Regions from separate parts of the Tepidibacillus sp. LV47 genome, predicted to be linked through region 2. Evidence: riboswitches for the same ligand, from Rfam matches in the RefSeq annotation. Region 2 holds a riboswitch; the other holds the start of a gene.
What was found. A riboswitch is a leader RNA that binds a small molecule or an ion and turns the genes downstream of it on or off. The one in region 2 is predicted to bind lysine.
Positions count from the first base shown of each region.

Region 1 (3,431 bases), on a different contig from region 2:
TTATTATGAATTAGTAAAATCTGATGAATTAATTGAAATTTTGAAAGAAGGTGCAGAAAGAGCAGCTTCAATCGCCAATCGCAAAATGAAAGAAGTGAAGGAACGGATGGGGTTTATTGTGTAATATAAAAACGCTGAGTACTTTACTCAGCGTTTTTTGCTTCTCTTAATGGATAAGGGACTGTCCTTTCATTTGATTCTAGAGGTTTACCAACGAATCTAACAAGTAAGAAAATTGCTAGGATTGCAATTGGCAATGCGATCCATACGGATAACCCTAGTCCTACTGGTAAATACCCAAATAGGACGGTGATAAATGCAACAGGGAGTGCATAGTCTAATTGTGTTCTCACATGATCCAAATGGTCACTTCCTGCTCCCATCGAAGAAAGAATTGTGGTATCTGAAATTGGTGAAGCATGATCACCAAAGATTGCACCAGTTAACACAGCCCCAGCACTCATGATAATGAAATTAGGATCCGGTGATAATGCTGCAGCTAATGGAATAGTAAGTGGCATGAGTATTCCCATCGTACCATAAGATGTACCTGTCGCAAAGGAAATAATTGCTCCCAGTATAAATATAATCGATGGTAAGATAAACGCTGGTAACTTATCAGAGAGTAAACCAACTAGATATTTTGCAGTTCCTAACTCTTTCATTGTACTACTTAAGGACCAAGCGAGAAGTAAGATGACTCCGGTAATCAGTAAAGATTTCATTCCATTGATCCAAGTTTCAATCGCTTCACCAACCGTGAAGATTCGTTTCGCAACACCCATAATAATGGCTACGATACTAGAGAATAAAGCGGCTTGAAATAATACAACACTTGCATCTGAAGCACCGAATGTTTCACGAATGGTTTTTAAAGCGAATGGATGGGATTGAATAAAGTGAATCAGTTCCTTATCTTCCCCACCTACAATGGCCATATAACCATTATAGTAAAAACCAGCAAATGAAAGAATCATTAATAAACCGATCGGTATAATTGCTGTCCAAACACTTAGTTGAATGCCTTCTTTTGGTTGATTATCTTTGTCATCGACAGCCATTGGTTTCGCTGTATCGGCAAGAACTTTTCCTGTTGTTCTGGCACGATATTCTGCTTGATACATCGAACCAAAGTCTCTCATCATTAAGGCGATTGCGAGTATGAATACTAAAATTAAAATATTATAAAAACGGAAAGGAATGGTATCAATGAATACTCCATATGCGTTAACCGTTTGACCGATAGAGGAATAGGCATCTTTAATTAGACCTACTTCATATCCGATCCAAGTGGAAACAACCATGATTCCAGCAATTGGAGCTGCAGTTGCATCAACAATAAAAGCGAGTTTTTCTCTCGATATTTTTAGTTTATCAGTAACAGGTCGCATGATTGGACCAACAATCAGGGAATTCGCATAATCATCAAAGAAAACTAAGATTCCCATCAGCCATGTAATAATTTGCGCACTCCTTGGAGTTTTTGCTCGTTTTGCTAACGATTCAGCAACAGCCTTAGCACCACCCATTTTGGTTACAAGACCAATGAGTCCTCCAATTGCTAATACTTGCAAGATAATCCCGGCGTTCCAAGGATCTGCAAGAGAATTTAGGATATATTGGACAACTTGTAATAATGCCTGAATGAGCGACATAAATGGGTTATGTGCGCTTAATTGGAGGAGAAATGCGCCTGAAAAAACTCCAAGAAATAATGATAGCACAACATTCTTCGTAATAAATGCGAGTATAATTGCAATTAAAGGTGGAATGAGTGACCAAAAACCATATATACTAGCATTTTTTGCAGCTTGTTCCGCTTCTTCTGCAAAAACAGGTATCGAGCCACTGATAAAAAATAACATACTAAAGAGTAAGATTTGAAATTTTTGTCTCATCTCATAAGTAGCCTCCTTCATTTTTGAAAAAAAAAAACCTGAAGCACCAACAATGCTTCAAGGTTCTAATCCTTTAGTTAAAAAGGAATAAAAACTCTTGACCATCGATAGCGCTCCACAAACTTGAACGTTTGTGACAGTTCTGCACATATTCTGTACAGAACCAGCGTATGATTTTTTGGCGAAAATCATACACTTCGGCAATACTTCCTTTCAAGTTATTCCAATTGCCATGATGAATAACTCTACTCTTAAGTACTGCACCTCTATCTAGTCAAAAAATATTCAATTTTTCCTTTCCATAATTTAAAGATACTCAGTAAAAGTATTTCTGTCAACTAAAAAATTTTTACAAGTATCATTTTGGGAATGAATAAGGTATTTACTCAATTTGATTATTTGTTTGAAAAAGAAAGAAATATCTCGTATTATTGAAAGTAAAGAAAAGGGAATGAGGATTTAGAAAGGTGTGATCTTTTTGAGAAATAAAAGAAATTGGCTCACCTTGATCATGATTCATCTATTCATCCTTTTTATTGTTTTGCTTGGGGGCTGTTCTTTAGATCAGCATTCTCAGTCTCAACCTAAAGCAACCAATCAATCACTAAATCAGGAGCAAAAGGATAAAAACCAAGGGAACCAGGAAGCAGATCAGCAGCAAAAACAGCAATTTGATACTGAGCAAAAAAAAGGAGATACGATTATTATTAATACTCCACTACCTGACTCAACGGTTAGACTAGGAATGAGTTTTGTACTTAAAGGGAAGGCAAAATTGGATGTAAATGAACTATATTATGAATTTGAAGACGGACATAATATCTTAAGCAAAGGAAAATTCCCTTTAAGTTCTAAAAAAGATGCGGCGGGTTTTGCAGAATTTAACTATACCATAAAATTAGAACAAAATCCTAGCAGCCCATATGGAACTTTGATTTTATATGTTCTACAAAAAGATGGGGCAAGAACCGAACAATTGATGGTAACTTATAAATTTGATCCATCCATTGTGAAACCTTAAGTATGATTCATAATCCTTTTCATTTTTTCTACAATAAATTCGAACTCCTTTATTTCAATTGTACGAACATCTAAGACAAATTGTTCTTCAAAGATTCGTCCAATAATATGTGGAGGTGATACCCTTAGTTCCTGCTCAAATTGATGAACGGGAAGATGAAGAGGTTTTAGGCTTATCAATTTGCTCTTGAGCTTAACATCAGGCATAGATCCACCGCCGATTTCGGAAAAGCCATCAATGATTTTCAATTCAAATTGATCTGACACCACTGGTTTTAACATTTCGTAAAGTTTTTGACTTCGTTCTTGAATCATCTTTTCATCCATCAAAATCATTTTTAAAGTAGGAATTTTTTCATGAGCTTCTCCGAGTAAATAATGGCGTAAGGTTGCTTCTAAAGCAGCAAGTGTCATTTTATCGATTCGAAGGGAACGAGTTAATTGATTTTTTTTCAAGCGGTCAATCCACTTTTTCTTTCCGACAATAATACCGGCTTGAGGGCCTCCTAATAA
Region 1 covers NZ_JBLWIF010000003.1:210,371-213,801, reverse strand. The annotation lists gene trpS (tryptophan--tRNA ligase) at 1-124, shown strand, start outside; gene ACMW72_RS06020 (Na+/H+ antiporter NhaC family protein) at 144-1,898, opposite strand; lysine riboswitch at 1,999-2,175, opposite strand; gene ACMW72_RS06015 (hypothetical protein) at 2,377-2,919, shown strand; gene selA (L-seryl-tRNA(Sec) selenium transferase) at 2,916-3,431, opposite strand, start outside.
Region 1: linked by a shared signal. The riboswitch ahead of ACMW72_RS06020 (Na+/H+ antiporter NhaC family protein) and the one ahead of ACMW72_RS07390 (aspartate kinase) in region 2 are both predicted to bind lysine.

Region 2 (3,431 bases):
AAAAAATTTAGAAAATATAAATCATTATATAAGAGATTAACATCCCTTCAAAGGTTTGAAGGGATGTTTCTAATTATTCCTGCCCTAATTCAAAAGCGTCATGTAAAACTTGGACTGCTTGTTTTGCTTGTGTCTTTGGAACTAAACAAGATACTTTGATCTCAGAAGTGGTCACCATATGAATAGGGATTCCTGCATCACTTAAGATCTTAAACATTTTTGCTGCTACTCCTGGATTGGAAATCATCCCTGCTCCTACAATCGAAACCTTCGCTAAGTGATGATCATGACTTACTTTTGCTTGTTCTCCTAATTTTTTTTCTAACACTTTTAAGGTTGGGCCAATATCTTGATCACTAATGGAAAACGATACATTAATTCGATCTTTTTCATAATCACTCGTAACAATCATATCGACGTTAATATTTTCATTCGCCAAAGTCGTAAATAAATCGGCTAAAGCATCAATTTTATTTTCTAAATCGACCACCTGAACGCGAGTCACATCTAGGTCATAAGCAACTCCTGTAACAACACGAACATTTTCCATTGATTTCTCCTCCTTAATTTCTGTTCCGGGAGTATCAACAAAACTAGAACGCACAACGAGTTTTACCCTATGGTGTTTGGCATTCTCAACAGATCTTGGATGTAATACGACTGCTCCTAAATTGGCAAGTTCAAGCATTTCATCATAACTAATTTCATTTAATTTTTTGGCATTCTTCACTACCCTTGGATCAGTGGTATATACCCCTTCAACATCGGTATAAATTTCGCAAACATCTGCATGTAAAGCTGCTGCTAATGCGACAGCACTTGTATCCGATCCACCTCTACCTAGAGTTGTGATTTCTTGATTGGAAATTCCTTGAAAACCAGCAACAATGACGATTTGATCTTTCTCTAATTCATGCAAAATTCGTTTCGTATCAATATTGGTAATTCTCGCTTTCCCATAAACCTCTTCTGTTTCAATCCCTGCTTGCCAACCGGTTAGAGAGATCGCACGATACCCCATCTCTTGTAAGGTCATGGCGAGTAGTGAGATGGATACTTGTTCCCCAGTCGTCATTAACATATCCAACTCTCTCGATGAAGGATGTGCAGAAATCTGATGAGCTAAATCGATCAACTCATCGGTATGATCCCCCATCGCTGAAACGACAACAACACATTGATGGCCCTGATCTTTTGTTTTAGCAATGATCTTAGCTACCGCTTTCATTCGGTCGACATTAGCTACCGAGGAACCACCAAATTTTTTTACAATGATCCCCATATCGCTCACCTCATTATACTTGCCAAATTTAAAAAACTGAAAAAATCCTTTGATAAACAAAAAACAACAGGTAGACTTTACCTGTTGTCAGTGACAACAAAAAGTCCTCCACCTCCCAAGATCAAGATAGTTCTCCACAGTTAAATTGGGATGGTTTAACTGTGACAGTCTTACACCTATTCGATGTAAGCCCAGCTATACTTATGCAGGTTCATAAGTACGCTTCGGCAAAATCCCCTTTTATCTACGTTCATCATTTACCCGTCATTCCCGTAGATGACTCATGAATTTTGCAACCCCTACCTCACAATGGAAAGTGAGGCAATCATTATTAAATTTTTTTGTATTATAACATAAATGACTCCTTTTGCAATATTTTTATCACTTTTTTTCTTCAGAGCACAAAAATTTTAAAATTTCCTTTGCTAACTTATCGCCAATTCCTATTTTCCGAAACTCTTCTACCGATGCTTCACGAATATTTTTAATCGAGCCAAAATGTTTTAATAATAATTTTTTTCTTTTCTCGCCAACACCTGGTATCTCATCTAATTGAGAATATAACATGCTTTTTGTTCGCGTTTGCCGATGAAAAGAGATGGCAAAACGATGAACCTCATCTTGGATTCGTTGTAAAAGGTAGAATTCTTGACTATTTCGCTCCATTGGAACAACCTTAGGGGGAGCACCGTAAAGCAATTCGGCAGTTTTGTGCTTTTCGTCTTTTTTCAGTCCTGCAACAGGAATGTTGAGACCCAGTTCATTTTCTAATACATTAACGGCTGCATTGATTTGTTGTTTGCCCCCATCAACGATAATTAAGTCTGGAAGGTTTAATCCCTCTTTTAAAATTCGCGTATATCTACGACGGATGACCTCTTGCATCGTATGAACATCGTCTGATCCCTCAACACTCATTACCTTATATTTGCGGTAGCTAGATTTGTCAGGATACCCATCGATAAATACAACCATCGCAGAAACAGCATCGGTACCTTGAATATTCGAGTTATCAAAAGCTTCAATGCGATGGGGAGTTTTGATTCTTAAAAGTTCCCCTAACCGTTCAACCGCTTGGATTGTTTTTGCCTCGTTTCTTGCATCTAAATTAAATTTTTCTTCTAAAGCAACTTTCGCATTTTCTATTGCCATATCCACTAATTTTCTTTTTGGACCTCTTTTTGGCTGATAAACTTTGATCTGTAACCATTCTTCTAAAAGTGCAAGATCGAGTTTAACTTCTTTTGGAAGCAAAATTTCTTTTGGCAGAACAGGGTTTGCAAAATAAAATTGGGTAATAAAAGACATAAAATCTTCTTCGATCGTTCCATAATAGGGAAACATTGAGACTTCTCGTTCAATTAAGTTACCTTGTCTCATATAAAAAACTTGAATACACATCCAACCTTTATCGGTGTAGACTCCAAAAACATCCCGATCCATTCGATCGTTTAAAGTGATCACTTGTTTTGACATAATATTTTCTATATCTTGTAATTGGTCACGATATTCTTTTGCCCGTTCAAACTCAAGATTTTCAGCTGCTTGTTCCATTTTTTTTCGTAATCCATCGGCAATCTCCTTATAATCCCCTTGTAAGAAACGAATAATTTTCTTCGTAATCTCTTCATATGTTTCTTGTTTCACTTCGAATTCACAGGGTGCTAAGCATTGTCCAAGATGGTAATAGAGACATACCCGATTGTTTAAATTTTTGCACTTTCGTAAGGGATAAAGTTTGTCTAATAATTTTTTCACTTGTTGCGCCGATCCAGCATTTGGATAAGGGCCAAAATATTTCGCCTTATCTTTTTTCACTTTTCTCGTGACTTCCAAACGAGGATGTTCGTCCGCCGTTAATTTGATATACGGGTAAGTTTTATCGTCCTTTAGCATGATATTGTAATGAGGGCGGTATTTTTTGATCAGATTGTTCTCTAAGATGAGTGCTTCCACATTGGAATCAGTAATAATATATTCGAAGTCAGCGATTTCACTGACTAATTTTTGCGTTTTGGCATCATGACTACCTGTAAAATAGGAGCGAACTCGATTTTTAAGAACCTTTGCTTTACCAACATAGATCACTTGCCCTTCACGGTTCTTCATCAGATAACAACCTGGTTTATCGGGGAGTAATGCGAGCTTC
Region 2 covers NZ_JBLWIF010000005.1:60,134-63,564, forward strand. The annotation lists gene ACMW72_RS07390 (aspartate kinase) at 74-1,282, opposite strand; lysine riboswitch at 1,402-1,592, opposite strand; gene uvrC (excinuclease ABC subunit UvrC) at 1,664-3,431, opposite strand, start outside.